DNA from 2 places in the Rhizobium sp. 05L429 genome. Region 2 is predicted to be linked to the other one. Evidence: predicted binding sites of a transcription regulator. Region 2 holds the regulator's gene; the other holds the start of a gene.
What was found. The regulator LexA, encoded in region 2, represses DNA repair genes until DNA is damaged. The targets are predictions, from matches to a motif close to TGTTCNNNNTGTGTTCNG.
Positions count from the first base shown of each region.

Region 1 (4,048 bases), on a different contig from region 2:
ACATGCGATCGTGGCTGATGATGATCGCGCAGCCTGCAAATGCTTCCAGCGCGCTTTCCAGAGCGCCGAGCGTTTCCGTATCGAGGTCGTTGGTCGGTTCGTCGAGCAGCAGAACATTGCCGCCGGCCTTCAGCATCTTGGCAAGGTGAACGCGGTTGCGCTGGCCGCCCGAGAGATTGCCGACCTTCTGTTGCTGGTCGCCGCCCTTGAAGTTGAAGGCGCCGCAATAGGCACGCGAGTTCATGTCGAACTTGCCGAGCTTGATGATTTCGGCGCCGCCCGAGATTTCTTCCCAGACCGTCTTGTTGCCGTCGAGCGCGTCGCGGCTCTGGTCGACATAACCGAGATGCACAGTCTCGCCGACGCGGACCGATCCGGCATCCGGCTTTTCCTGGCCGGTGATCATCTTGAACAGCGTCGTCTTGCCGGCGCCGTTCGGGCCAATAATGCCGACGATGCCGCCCGGCGGCAGCTTGATCGACAGATCGCTGATCAGCGTGCGGCCCTCGAAGCCCTTGGTGATGCCTTCCATCTCTATGACCACCTGGCCGAGACGCTCGCTGACCGGGATGATGATCTGCGCGTCACCGGGACGCTGCTTCTCGGCGGCTTCCACCAGCTGTTCGTAAGACTTGATACGCGCCTTGGACTTCGCCTGACGGGCCTTCGGGCTGGAAGCGATCCATTCCTGTTCGCGGCTGATCGCCTTCTGGCGGCCTGCCTCTTCGCGGTTTTCCTGCAGCATGCGCTTGGCCTTGGCGAGCAGGTAAGCCGAGTAGTTGCCTTCGTAGGGGATGCCACGGCCGCGATCAAGTTCGAGGATCCAGCCGGTGACGTTGTCCAGGAAGTAGCGATCGTGGGTGATCATCATCACGGCGCCCGGATAGTCGCGCAGATGCTTTTCAAGCCAGGCGATCGTCTCGGCGTCCAGGTGGTTGGTCGGTTCGTCGAGCAGCAGCAGATCCGGCTGCGACAGCAGCAGGCGGCAAAGCGCGATACGGCGGCGCTCACCACCCGAAAGGCTGGTGACTTCGGCGTCGCGCGGCGGGCAGCGCAGGGCTTCCATTGCCATCTCGACCTGGCTTTCCAGATCCCAGAGGTTCTGGCTGTCGATGATGTCCTGGAGCTTTGCACCCTCATCCGCCGTCTCGTCGGAATAGTTCATCATCAATTCGTTGTAGCGCTCGAGCACAGCCGTCTTGGAGGCGACGCCTTCCATGACATTCTCAAACACTGTCTTGTTCGGATCGAGTTTCGGTTCCTGTTCCAGGTATCCGACCGTCGCGCCTTCGGCGAGCCAGGCTTCACCGGTATATTCCTTGTCCTGACCGGCGATGATGCGCAGCACGGTGGACTTACCGGCGCCGTTCGGGCCGAGGATACCGATCTTGGCGTCGGGGTAGAAAGAAAGATGGATATTCTCGAGGATCTTCTTGTTGCCATAGGCCTTGTTGAGGCCGGACATGTGATAGATGAACTGGCGTGCCATGCTGGGATGCTCCGGGCGGAAACTTGAAATCGTGGCCGCTATGTAGGCGAAACCACGCCCGCGGGCAACGCCGAAACCCTGTTTCGTCAGGATTTCGGCATGTTTCCATCAGAAGCCTGCAGCATCCACAAGGCCTTCGTCACAGCCGAAGGACGTCTGCCCTGCCCCCTGGATGAGGCCGCCAAGACCCTTCTCCTTTGCCTGAGCAGAAACGGCATCCTGCGAAAGCCCGATCGTCAACTCGCTGATCACGCGTTTGTTGCCGACGCGCCGGCAGCTCATCTTCACCCGGTCGCTGGCGCCTGCGCCGAAGCTCTTGTCGAAGGCCGCCTTGATTGCATCGGCCTTCAGCGTCTTGCCGACATTGGCGGCAAAGAGATCACGCACGGCAGAAGCATTGAGATCGCCCATCAGATGAATGGCGGTGGTGAAATAATCGTCGGCACTCATTTTCGTGCAGGTGCCGTGCTTGATCCATTCATGCCGATCAAGACCCGACTGCGTGCCGGGCATCGCCTTGTCGAGTGCCGCCTTCGTCTCGGCCGAAAGGCTCACGGCCGGCAGGCTCGTCCAATTACTGTCCTTATCTGCAGCCTTCTGATCGGTGGGTACGCCACAATAGTCCTGCCGCATTGGCCACAGACCGTGGAGAGAAAAGTTGGTCGCGTCGTAGCGGTCGCCGCTTTGGTTGGCGCATTCCGCCTTCTTCTGGTTGGTCTGGCAGAAAGCCGGCTGCCAGCTTGCCGCCAGGATGAAGCGCGTGCGCCCGCTTTCCTGCGCGGATGCGGAACCGACTGACGATAACGAAAGAAACAGGATGGAAATTGAAAGGAAAAACTTGCCCATTGATAGCCCCGACAAAGAACAATACAGGAACAAAAAAGCATGAAGACGGAGTTTGCGCAACCCTGAATCGCAACGAAAACCATGCTTTCTCATGTATGAGCCAAACCGCAATATTGCATTTGCCTTGATATCTGGTCTTTTGAGCGCGGGAGGAATGCATGTTTTCCGAGACATTGCGGCTTCAGAATGCCKGGGCTTCGCTTGCCTATCATCATCAGCCAGCGGAGGGACAAGCGCGGGCTATCCTGATGATTTCTCACGGGCTTGCCGAACACTCGCGCCGCTACCGGCGCTTTGCCGAGGCCATGGCCGCAAGAGGCTATCACGTCTACGCGCATGACCATCGCGGCCATGGCGAGACCACCGCACCCGATGGACCGCTCGGCCGTTTCGCAAGACGGGGCGGCATCGAACACGTCGTCGACGACATCGCCGCCATCCACGGCTTTGCCACGAACCGCCATCCCGGCCTGCCGGTCATCCTGTTCGGTCATTCGATGGGTGGCCTGATCGCGCTGAACGCTGCCGCCGCTCTTCCCGGCCGTTTCGCCGCCCTTGCTATCTGGAATTCGAATTTCGCCGTCGGTCTTTCCGGCCGCACCGCGCAAGCGATCCTGCTTGCCGAGCGCGCATTGAAAGGCTCCGACGTGCCGAGCGACATGCTGCCGAGGCTGACATTTGCCGCCTGGGGCAAATCCATTCCCGATCACCGCACGGAATTCGACTGGCTGTCGCGCGATCCTGCCGAGGTCGACGCCTATATTGCCGATCCGCTTTGCGGCTTCGATGCCTCCGTATCGCTTTGGCTGGACGTCTTCGCCCTCACTTTCCGCGGCATAGAAGACCGGCAGCTCGGGAAGCTGCCGAAGGACCTGCCGATCCATCTTGTCGGCGGCGGTAATGACCCGGCGACCAACAATGGAAAAGCCGTACTCTGGTTGTCAAAGCATTTGAAAAGCCAAGGCTTTTCCCGTATCAGCACTGAGATATATCAGGACATGCGGCATGAAACGCTGAACGAGATCGGCGCGGAAACGGCAATTGCGGATTTCGCCGGTTGGTGCGACGAGGCAATCCGCACGGTCCCGAGCGAAAGGACCTGAGATGACGAGCCTGAGTTCCACCCGCCATCCCGCCTCATCCGAGGTGACGCTCGGTTTGCTTTTCATGCTGCTCTCGGTGCTGATCTCGCCGCTGATCGATATCTTCTCGAAGCTGGCGACGACAACGATCTCCTCGACGGAGGTTGCCGCCTTCCGTTTCGTCATCCAGTCGCTCACCATGCTGCCTTTCATATTTCTGCGCGGTGCCAAGATCCAGGTCTCGCTGAAGCAGAGCTGGTATCATGCGATCCGCGGCGCGATGGTCACCATCTCGATGATCAGCTTCGTCACAACGCTGAAGGTCATGGCGGTTGCCGATGCGATCGCCATCTTCTTCGTCGAGCCGATCATCCTGACGATCCTCAGCAGCATCTTTCTGAAAGAGACCATCGGCTGGCGGCGCTACAGCGCCTGCGCCGTGGGCTTCCTCGGCGCCATGCTGATCATCCAGCCAAGCTTCGAGCAGGTCGGCTACATCGCCCTGCTGCCCGTCGTCAGTGCCTTCTGCATCGCCGTCTTCGCACTGATGACACGCGTGCTGTCGCATCGGGAAGATCCCTGGGCCATGCAGTTCCAGACCGGCCTCTGGGGCATTTTCTTCTGCGCCGTC
Region 1 covers NZ_JBFTNV010000006.1:100,350-104,397, reverse strand. Annotated here, with positions in the region: gene ettA (energy-dependent translational throttle protein EttA) at 1-1,489, opposite strand, end outside; gene AC1DNW_RS08140 (ribonuclease T2 family protein) at 1,598-2,335, opposite strand; gene AC1DNW_RS08135 (alpha/beta fold hydrolase) at 2,494-3,438, shown strand; gene AC1DNW_RS08130 (DMT family transporter) at 3,440-4,048, shown strand, end outside.
Region 1: the regulator LexA is predicted to act here: its motif matches at 2,350-2,367, upstream of AC1DNW_RS08140 (ribonuclease T2 family protein).

Region 2 (11,488 bases):
CTCAGGAGTGGCATCGGCGATCGCATACGCTCCACCCTGCCGGGCGATACCGGCGCCTTTGCCGCTTCGCTTGTCACCGACGAGAGACGGGCGATCTCGGATGACACGACGGACGCGCTGCGGCAGTCCGGCCTTGCCCATATCGTCGCGATCTCCGGTCTCAATATGGCGCTTTCCGCCGGCATCTTTTTTGTCGGCCTGCGCGTCGTCCTTAGCCTTTTTCCCGGCATTGCCCAGGCGTGGCCGACCAAGAAAATCGCGGCGGCCGGTGCGCTCGCGGCGGTGACGGCCTACTATCTGATCTCCGGCTTTGCCGTCTCCGCCGAACGTGCCTTCATCATGATGGCCATCATGCTGGTTGCCGTCTTCTTTGACCGGCCATCGATCAGCCTCAGAAACGTGGCGCTATCCGCTCTTGTGATCCTTGCGATCTCGCCATCGGAGGTGCTGGGGCCGAGCTTCCAGATGTCCTTTGCCGCAACACTTGCCCTGGTCGCCGGCTACGATCTCTGGAAAGGCCGGCCGATGTGGGAGAATGTCTTTGCCAACCTGCCGGTCATGAAGCCCCTCTTCGTGGTCGGCGGTTTCTTTGGTGGCATTTTCCTGACGTCGCTGATTGGCGGCTTCTCTACCGCGCTGTTTTCGATCGAGCATTTCCACCGGCTGACAGCCTATGGCCTGCCGGCAAATCTCGCGGCCATGCCGGTGATTTCCTTCATCGTCATGCCGGCTGGGATGCTGGCGATGCTGCTGATGCCCTTTGGCCTGGACGGCTGGGCATGGCATGTGGCAGGCTTCGGGCTGGATCTGGTGATTACAATCGCAAAGACGGTATCGAGCTGGGGTGGCAATATCGATGTGGGCCGTTTGCCGGGTTGGTACTTCCCGACGGCTGTTTTCGGTTTTCTGCTGCTGACCCTCCTCAGAACTCGACTGCGGCATATCGGAACGGCAATCGTCGCTCTCTCCACGCTTGCTGTCGCGGCGCTGCCATCAGAGGCAATGCCCGACATCGCCATTGCCGAAGACGGTAGCCTCGTTGCTGTTGTCGATGGAGAGGCGATAGCTTCGAACCGCGAAAAGCCACCCGCCTTCATCTTCGAACAATGGCAGCGGGCGCTTGCCATCGAAGAGCACAGGAAGCCAGTCATGCTGGAAGCTGCCAACAGGCCCACTGCGCCCGAAGGCAAAAGACTGCAGCTCTCGCGGGATCAACAGAATGAAGCCAGAGAATCGATAAGACGTGTCGCGATCGGTTCGCCGTCACGGTTCTCGTGCCTGAAAGGTGCCTGGTGCGCCATCATGCTCGGCAATGGAAAGAAACTGACGGTTATCGACAATGCAGCCTATCTGGGCCCTGCCTGCGATACGGCCGATATCGTCGTCACCCCTGTCCGTCTGCGTCTTGACGGCTGCCGATCCGGAGCTCTGCTCTTTACCGGCGAAACATTGCGCAAGACAGGCTCGATCGAGCTTCGTTTCACAGATGGCGGAGTTGCGGTTGCCGCTACATTCGACGCATTACCACGGCCCTGGATGCGCCACCGTGCCTATGACTGGCGTAGCGACACATTCGCTGATGTTMACCGGTCACCGGTCAGTGATAGCGACGAATGAGGCCGACGAGCTTGCCCTGGACCTTGACGCGATCCGGCGGGAAAATGCGGGTCTCGTAAGCGGGGTTTGCGGCTTCGAGCGCAATCGATGCGCCCTTGCGGCGGAAGCGCTTGAGCGTCGCTTCCTCTTCATCGACGAGTGCGACGACGATGTCACCCGGATTGGCCGTGCTACCGTTGCGGATGATGACGGTATCGCCATCGAAGATGCCGGCTTCGATCATCGAGTCGCCACGAACTTCGAGCGCATAATGTTCGCCGGAGCCAAGCATATCGGCGGGAACGGTGATGTCATGGGTGTTGTTCTGGATTGCCGAAATCGGCACGCCGGCAGCGATGCGCCCCATGACCGGCACGGAAACCGAATTGCCGTTGTCGGCCGCAGGTGCTGACTTTGCCGCGGCGGGAGGCGCAACAGGTTGCGGCTTGCCGAGGCTGCCTTCGATGACGCTTGGTGAAAAGCCGCGCCTTGGCTGTAGGCTCGAGCTGTAGGCTTCCGGCAGCTTGATGACTTCGAGCGCACGCGCCCGGTTCGGAAGCCGGCGAATGAAGCCGCGTTCTTCGAGCGCCGTGATCAGCCGATGAATGCCGGATTTCGAGGCCAGATCCAGGGCGTCCTTCATCTCGTCGAAAGATGGCGGAACGCCGGATTCCTTCATCCTTTCATGAATGAAAAGAAGAAGTTCCTGTTGTTTGCGCGTGAGCATCGGCGTGTGACCCCAGTATTGAAACAAATCCAGAACGGACACTATATGTTCCATATGTGTTCCGCAAGTGGCTAAATTTTCGTAAAATTTCTCCCCATTGTGTTGAGAATTTTATTTTTGTCGGCGCCCGGCCCGTCCGGCCTTGCTTCGTAAGGCTTGTTGAAGCACATCTCCTTGTGATTGCTGGAGAGTAGCTGATGACCCAAGACACGCTTGCGATCGATCATCTCGTTTTGCCGGTTACCGATATCGCCCTTGCACGCGAGAGGTTAGGCAAGCTGGGCTTCACCGTCGCTCCGGACGCGCGCCATCCCTTCGGTACGGAAAATGCCTGCGTTTTCTTCGCCGACAGGAGCTATCTCGAGCCGCTCGGCGTCGCCAGTGTCGAGGAGAGCGACAGGACGGCGCGTGATGGCAATGTCTTCACAGCCCGCGATCAGGCCTTTCGTTTTCGCTGCGGCAGCGAGGGCCTGTCTGCTATCGCCTTCAGTGCCGCGGATGCAAAGCATGAACATGCTCGATTCGTTAAAGGCGGCATTAGCGCTGGTTCTGTGTTGCAGTTCGAACGTCCCGTGAAAATGCCGGATGGCACGGAGAGCATTGCCGGCTTCCGGCTCGCCTTCGCCGGTGACCTCCGMGCACCGGATTTCTTTCTCTTCGCCGTCGAGCGCGTCAATCCGCTCCCTGCTGACCGCAGCGCGCTCGAAGCTCACGTCAACGGCGTAACCGGAATTGCCGAGATAGTTCTAGCCGCGCCCGAGCCTTCGGCCTTCGGCGAATTCGTCCGTGGCGTGGCAAGAGCCGACGCCGCAGATGAGACCGGTTTTGGGGTGAGAGTTGCTCTGGCAAACACAAAAATCAGTCTGATGAACCCGGCGGGTCTGGAGGCCTATTTCGATCTGGCGACGCCGGACACCGATCGCGGCCTGCGTGGGCGGGCGATCCTTTTCCATGCGGGCGATCTTGCCGTGACAGAAGCGCATTTGGCTGCTAACGGGGTGACCTATACACGCAAGGGCAACCGTATTCTGGTGAAGCCCGCGCCCGGCCAGGGCGTGCTCTTCGCCTTCGAGGAAACATCATGAGCTCCAATACCAATTCCCAGGTGACGGTCGGCGAGGGCGCCGGTAAGGTCACCTTCTCCAATACCGGCCGCTTGTCGCTGATCGCCGGCGCCTGCGAAATGGAAAGCCGCGACCATGCGTTCATGGTGGCCGGCACATTGAAGGAACTGTGCGCCAAGCTCGGCATAGGGCTTGTCTACAAGACGTCTTTCGACAAGGCCAATCGCTCTTCGTTGTCGAGCAAACGCGGTGTCGGCCTTGAGAAGGGGCTGGAAGTATTCGCTGATCTCAAGAAGGAACTCGGCATTCCGGTTCTCACCGACATTCACAGCGAAGAACAATGCGCCGAAGTAGCGAAGGTCGTTGATATCCTGCAGATACCGGCCTTCCTGTCTCGCCAGACTGATCTTCTGGTGGCTGCTGCCAAGACGGGCCGCGTCATCAACGTCAAGAAGGGCCAGTTCCTGGCGCCTTGGGACATGAAGAATGTGCTCGGCAAGCTGAATCAGAGTGGCAATCCGAACATTCTGCTGTGCGAGCGCGGCGCTTCCTTCGGCTACAACACGCTGGTCTCCGACATGCGCTCCCTGCCGATCATGGCAGCCACCGGTGCGCCAGTTATCTTCGACGCCACTCATTCGGTCCAGCAGCCGGGTGGGCAGGGGGAAACGTCCGGCGGAGAACGGCAATTCGTGGAGACGCTCGCGCGCGCTGCCGTGGCGGTCGGTGTTGCCGGGGTCTTTATCGAGACCCATCAGGACCCGGATAACGCGCCCTGCGACGGCCCGAACATGGTCTATCTCAAGGATATGCCGCGGCTTCTGGAAAAGCTGCTGGCTTTCGACGCGATCGCTAAAGGCTGACAGTCAAAAGCCTGACATGATCGTAATATAGCGACGAGTGGAACTGCATGCCGAAGGGTGCCGCAAACTGCCATTGTAATTTGCGCACCTTCGATTAAGACGGTTTCAAACGATTTATCCACCCACCGAGCAGGAAAAAACCATGACTGCAATTACCGATATCATAGCCCGCGAGATTCTCGATAGCCGTGGTAACCCCACCGTCGAAGTCGATGTCTATCTCGAAGACGGCAGCATGGGCCGTGCGGCTGTTCCCTCGGGCGCTTCGACTGGCGCGCATGAAGCTGTCGAACTACGCGACGGCGGCAAGCGCTATCTCGGCAAGGGTGTCGAAAAGGCCGTCGAAGCCGCCAATACCGAGATCTTCGACGCGATCGGCGGCATCGATGCTGAAAACCAGATTCAGATCGACAAGATCATGATCGAGCTCGACGGTACGCCGAACAAGTCACGCCTCGGCGCCAACGCCATCCTCGGCGTTTCGCTTGCTGTCGCCAAGGCCGCCGCGGAGGCTTCCGGCCTGCCGCTCTACCGTTATGTCGGTGGTGCTTCGGCAAGCCTTCTGCCGGTTCCGATGATGAACATCATCAACGGCGGCGCTCATGCCGACAACCCGATCGACTTCCAGGAATTCATGATCCTGCCGGTTGGCGCAGATTCGATCCGTGAAGCCGTCCGCATGGGCTCGGAAGTCTTCCATACGCTGCGCAAGGAACTCGCTGCCCAGGGGCACAACACCAATGTCGGCGACGAAGGTGGTTTTGCACCGGGCCTGAAGAGCGCTCCGGAAGCCCTCGACTTCATCATGAAGTCGGTTGAGAAAGCCGGCTACAAGCCGGGTGAGGACATCTATCTCGGCCTCGATTGCGCCTCGACGGAGTTCTTCAAGGACGGCAAGTATGTAATGGAAGGCGAAGGCCGCACGCTCGAACCGGGCGCAATGGCCGAATACCTCGCCGAACTCGTCGGCAAGTACCCGATCATTTCCGTCGAAGACGGCATGGCAGAAGACGATTGGGAAGGCTGGAAGACGCTGACCGATCTTGTCGGCAAGAAGTGCCAGCTTGTCGGCGATGACCTGTTCGTCACCAACTCGGCTCGTCTGCGTGACGGTATCCGCATGGGCGTTGCCAACTCGATCCTCGTCAAGGTCAACCAGATCGGCTCCCTGACGGAAACGCTCGACGCCGTCAACACCGCGCACAAGGCAGCCTACACCGCCGTCATGTCGCATCGCTCGGGCGAGACGGAAGACTCCACGATCGCCGATCTCGCAGTTGCCACCAACTGCGGCCAGATCAAGACCGGCTCTCTGTCGCGCTCGGATCGTCTTGCCAAGTACAATCAGCTTATCCGCATTGAAGAAGGCCTTGGCCCTCAGGCTGAGTATGCCGGCCGTTCCATCATTCGCGGCTAATACGATCTTATGAATCAGGCATTTGGAACCCGCGCCTTGGCGCGGGTTTTTTGTTGCGTCAAGTCTGAGTCAATGAACGGTTAATCTCTGCGCGGTAAATTGAAGGGATTGGTAATGCGTTACAGAGCATGCGTGTATGTGGACAAAGCATCATAAGAAGAGAAAGACCGGTCGCTTCGTCATTCCGGCCATGGCGGTCGCGTTCCTCTCCTATTTCGGCTATCATTGCATCCATGGTGATTATGGTCTGCGTGCGACGGAGGCGTTCGAGCGCCAACGTATCGCGCGCGAGAAGGAATTGGTTGTGCTGAAGACCAGGCGCGAGCATCTCGAAGCGCAGGTTGCACTTCTTAGCGACGGCTCGCTGGACAAGGATATGCTCGACGAAAAGGCGCGGTATCAGCTCAATATGTCGCGCGCAGACGAGATTGTAATTTACAATCACTACCGCAATTAACCGAATTTAGGTTAATCCAGAATTCTCGTTCTTTATCAATAATTTACCTGCGAATATGAGCCATGCAATTATGGCATTGCTGTGGTCATTTTTCTTCCCTATGGTACGCGCCACCTGAGAACCGATAAACCCATAGGGAGGGTTGAATGGCGTTGCGCAAAACCGCGACCGTTTCCAGCCGCAAAAACAGTGCGAAATCCGCAGGCAAGATATCGAACGGCGGTCCTATCGCCGATTTCGATCGGGACGAGGAGCTCAAGGCATATCGCGAGATGCTGCTTATCCGTCGTTTCGAGGAAAAAGCGGGCCAGCTTTACGGCATGGGCTTCATTGGTGGTTTCTGTCACCTTTACATCGGCCAGGAAGCTGTCGTCGTCGGCATGCAGATGGCCCAGAAGGAAGGTGATCAGGTTATCACCGCCTATCGCGACCACGGCCATATGCTGGCTACCGGCATGGAAGCGCGCGGCGTCATGGCTGAACTGACCGGGCGTCGCAACGGCTATTCCCACGGGAAGGGCGGTTCCATGCATATGTTCTCCAAGGAGAAGCATTTCTACGGCGGCCATGGCATCGTCGGTGCCCAGGTTTCGCTTGGAACAGGCCTTGCCTTTGCAAACCGCTACCGTGGCAATGACAGCGTATCCATCGCCTATTTCGGTGATGGCGCGGCCAACCAGGGCCAGGTTTACGAGAGCTTCAACATGGCTGCTCTCTGGAAGCTGCCGATCATCTATATCGTCGAGAACAACCGTTACGCCATGGGCACCTCGACGGCGCGCGCTACCGCGCAGTCGAACTATTCGCTGCGCGGTTCCGGCTTCGGCATCCCCGGCATCCAGGTCGACGGCATGGATGTTCGTGCCGTCAAGGCTGCTGCCGATGAGGCGCTCGAACATTGCCGCTCCGGCAAGGGCCCGATCATCCTGGAAATGCTGACATATCGCTATCGCGGCCACTCCATGTCGGACCCGGCGAAGTACCGCACCAAGGAAGAAGTGCAGAAGATGCGCTCCGAGCAGGACCCCATCGAGCAGGTCCGTCTGCGTGTCATGGAAAAGGGCTGGGCGACTGAAGACGATCTGAAAGCGATCGACAAGGAAGTCCGCGATATCGTCGCCGATAGCGCCGATTTCGCCCAGGCTGATCCGGAGCCGGATGCGTCCGAGCTCTACACCGACATTCTGCTCTAATCGGGGAGGGAACCCATGCCTATAGATATTCTCATGCCCGCCCTCTCTCCGACGATGGAAGAAGGCACGCTGTCCAAGTGGCTCAAGAACGAAGGTGACAAGGTCACTTCCGGTGACGTAATTGCCGAAATCGAAACCGACAAGGCGACGATGGAAGTCGAAGCCGTCGACGAAGGCGTCATCGGCAAGCTGCTGGTTCCGGCCGGCACCGAAAACGTCAAGGTAAACGCCAAGATCGCCATCCTTCTGCAGGACGGCGAATCGGCCGACGCGATTTCCGCTGCTCCCGCCGCCGTTCAGCAGGCTCCGGCCGCTGCTCCGCAGGTTGCACAGGAAGAGAAGCCGACGAACAGTGCTTCTGCTGCCGCTCCCGTCCCAGCCGAGCCCAAGGCTTTCGTGCCGAACGACCCGGAAATCCCGGCTGGCACCGAAATGGTGTCGATGACGGTGCGCGAAGCGCTCCGCGACGCCATGGCCGAAGAAATGCGCGCCGATGAAAACGTCTTCGTCATGGGCGAAGAAGTTGCCGAATACCAGGGCGCCTACAAGGTCACTCAGGGTCTTCTGCAGGAATTCGGCGCACGCCGCGTCATCGACACACCGATTACCGAACACGGCTTTGCCGGTGTCGGCGTCGGTGCCGCCATGTCAGGCCTGAAGCCTATCGTCGAGTTCATGACCTTCAACTTCGCCATGCAGGCGATCGACCAGATAATCAACTCCGCTGCCAAGACGCTTTATATGTCCGGCGGACAGATGGGCGCTCCGATCGTCTTCCGTGGCCCGAACGGCGCCGCCGCCCGCGTCGGCGCCCAGCACAGCCAGGATTATGCGGCCTGGTACAGCGCGATCCCGGGCCTCAAGGTCGTCATGCCTTACACTGCATCCGACGCCAAGGGTCTGCTGAAGGCCGCTATCCGCGATCCGAACCCGGTCGTCTTCCTCGAAAACGAAATTCTCTACGGCCAGCACTTCGAAGTGCCGAAGCTCGATAATTTCGTTCTGCCGATCGGCAAGGCTCGCATCCACCGTCCGGGCAAGGATGTAACCGTCGTCTCCTTCGGTATCGGCATGACCTATGCCACGAAGGCTGTCGCGGAACTTGAAAAGATCGGCATCGACGTCGAACTGATCGACCTGCGTACGCTTCGTCCGATGGATCTTCCGACGGTCATCGAATCCGTCAAGAAGACCGGCCGCCTGGTCACCGTCGAAGAAGGCTATCCGCAGAACTCCGTCGGCACGGAAATCGCCACCCGCGTCATGCAGCAGGCCTTCGATTACCTCGATGCGCCGATCCTGACGATCGCCGGCAAGGACGTTCCGATGCCTTACGCTGCCAACCTTGAGAAGCTCGCGCTTCCGAATGTCGGCGAAGTGGTCGATGCGGTGAAAGCCGTTTGCTACAAATAAGGGGAGGGCCTTTCGATGCCGATCAATATCACGATGCCTGCCCTCTCTCCGACTATGGAAGAAGGCAATCTTGCCAAGTGGCTGGTCAAGGAAGGCGATAAGGTCAAGTCCGGCGATGTGATCGCCGAGATCGAAACCGACAAGGCGACGATGGAAGTCGAAGCTGTCGACGAAGGCACGGTTGCCAAGATCGTCGTTGCGGCCGGTACCGAAGGCGTGAAGGTCAATGCCCTGATCGCCGTTCTGGCCGGCGAGGGCGAGGATGTCGCCGCTGCCGCAAGCGGCGCTGGCTCCGCCGCCCCGGCTCCGAAGGCTGAAGCTACCCCGGCACAAGCCGAGGCGCCGAAGGCTGCTCCCGCGCCCGCACAGGCGGCTCCCGCCTCGGCACCGGCTGCGGTCTCCTCTGGCGGCGCGCGTGCCTTCTCTTCGCCGCTTGCTCGTCGTCTGGCCAAGGAAGCCGGTATCGATATTTCCGCCGTTGCCGGCACTGGTCCGCATGGCCGCGTCGTCAAGAGCGATATCGAAGCTGCCGCTGCCGGCGGTGCTGCCAAGGCCGCTCCGGCCGCTGCTGCCCCGCAGGCTGCTGCACCGGCTCCCGCCGCTGCCGCTCCGAAAGGCGCTTCGGACGAGGCCGTGCTCAAGCTCTTCGAGCAGGGTTCCTACGAGCTTGTGCCGCATGACGGCATGCGCAAGACGATCGCCCGTCGCCTCGTCGAATCCAAGCAGACCGTTCCGCATTTCTACGTTTCGGTCGATTGCGAACTCGATGCGCTGATGGCGCTGCGCGCCCAGTTGAACGACGCCGCACCCCGCAAGGACAGCGCTCCGGCTTACAAGCTGTCAGTCAACGACATGGTCATCAAGGCCCTGGCTCTGGCGCTTCGCGATGTTCCGGATGCCAACGTCTCCTGGACTGAGAGTGCCATGGTCAAGCACAAACATGCCGATGTCGGCGTGGCTGTCTCGATCCCCGGCGGCCTGATCACGCCGATCGTCCGCAAGGCCGAGGAGAAGACGCTGTCGACCATCTCCAACGAGATGCGTGATCTCGGCAAGCGTGCGAAGGATCGCAAGCTGAAGCCCGAGGAATATCAGGGCGGCACGACCTCGGTCTCGAACATGGGCATGATGGGCGTGAAGAATTTCGCAGCCGTCATCAACCCACCGCATGCGACGATCCTCGCAGTCGGCGCGGGCGAGCAGCGTGTCATCGTCAAAAATGGTGAGATGGCGATTGCGACGGTCATGACCGTGACGCTCTCGACCGACCATCGCTGCGTCGATGGCGCTCTCGGCGCCGCGCTGCTGCAGGCCTTCAAGGGCTACATCGAAAATCCGATGGGCATGCTGGTCTGAGCAGACGCGGGAGGCGGACATGACGAAGACTGTTCTTTGCTATGGTGACTCGCTTACCTGGGGCTATGACGCCGACACGATCGGCCGTCATGCCTATGAGAACCGCTGGCCGAGCGTGCTTCAGGCAACGCTCGGAAGCGGAGCTCGCGTCATTGCGGAAGGCCTGAACGGCCGCACTACCGCCTTCGACGACCATCTTGCCGATTGCGATCGCAACGGCGCACGCATTCTGCCGACCGTCCTGCAGACACATGCGCCGCTCGATCTTGTCATCCTGCTGCTCGGCACCAACGACATGAAGCCGGTGGTTGCCGGCTCGGCCTTTGCAGCATGCCAGGGCATCGGTCGTCTGGTGCGGCTGATCCGCAGTCATGCCTGGCCCTTTGAATTCGACGGGCCAGAGATCCTGATCGTGGCGCCGCCGGCGATCTGCGCGACGGGCAATGTGCCCTTCGCCGCCTCGTTCCCTGGAGGCATCGAGGAATCGGCGAAGCTTCCGACGCTTTTCCGGGACCTTGCCGATGAACTCGGCTGCGGCTTCTTCGACGGCAATTCCGTCGCCAGGACCACGCCGATCGACGGCATTCACCTCGATGCGGAGAATACCCGCGCGCTCGGTCGAGGTCTGGAGCCTATCGTGCGGATGATGCTGGGTCTCTGACGATGGCCGCCTTTCTCGCCCTCCGGGAAGCCTCCCGTCGGGATGCTTCGGAGCTGGCGATCCTGGCGGATATCGCCTCGCATGGCTTCGCCTCGTGGCTCTGGTTTGCCGATGTCGCCAGCGGCATGAGCGATACGCCGCTGGAGCGGGGCCGGTTGAAGATGAGCGACGAGGCGCTCGGCGGCTGGAAGAACGCCGTCATCGGCGAGGCCTATGACGAGATCGCCGGAATGGCGATCGGCTATGAAGTGGATGAAGGCATACGCGATCTCGAAGCACGACATCCGGCCATAGAGCCGATGCTGGCGATGCAGAGATCGGTGATCGGACACTGGTTCATTGGCAGTCTCGCGGTCTATCGCCATATGCGCGGTATCGGCATCGGCAAGAGGCTGCTGGAAGATCAGCTCGCAAGGGCAGCTGGGCTACCGGCCAGCCTGATCACAGCTGATAATAACGAAGCGGCTCTGTCGCTTTACGGAAGAAATGGGTTTTCCGAAGCGGCGCGCATGAATGCCGTGCCGCTCTTCGACAACAGCAAGAAGCACGCATGGGTTCTCATGACCCGCGCGGGAGCGTAACAAAGGCAGGAAAGCAATGGCTCAATCCTACGACGTCATCGTCATCGGTTCCGGTCCCGGCGGTTATATCGCCGCCATCCGCGCCGCGCAGCTCGGCCTCAAGGTCGCTTGCGTCGAGCGCGAGCATCTCGCCGGCATCTGCTCCAATTGGGGCTGCATT
Region 2 covers NZ_JBFTNV010000018.1:115,007-126,494, forward strand. Annotated here, with positions in the region: gene AC1DNW_RS19850 (ComEC/Rec2 family competence protein) at 1-1,617, shown strand, start outside; gene lexA (transcriptional repressor LexA) at 1,598-2,323, opposite strand; gene AC1DNW_RS19860 (VOC family protein) at 2,521-3,408, shown strand; gene kdsA (3-deoxy-8-phosphooctulonate synthase) at 3,405-4,250, shown strand; gene eno (phosphopyruvate hydratase) at 4,393-5,667, shown strand; gene AC1DNW_RS19875 (FtsB family cell division protein) at 5,804-6,124, shown strand; gene pdhA (pyruvate dehydrogenase (acetyl-transferring) E1 component subunit alpha) at 6,271-7,317, shown strand; gene AC1DNW_RS19885 (pyruvate dehydrogenase complex E1 component subunit beta) at 7,333-8,730, shown strand; gene AC1DNW_RS19890 (pyruvate dehydrogenase complex dihydrolipoamide acetyltransferase) at 8,746-10,086, shown strand; gene AC1DNW_RS19895 (SGNH/GDSL hydrolase family protein) at 10,106-10,747, shown strand; gene AC1DNW_RS19900 (GNAT family N-acetyltransferase) at 10,750-11,328, shown strand; gene lpdA (dihydrolipoyl dehydrogenase) at 11,345-11,488, shown strand, end outside.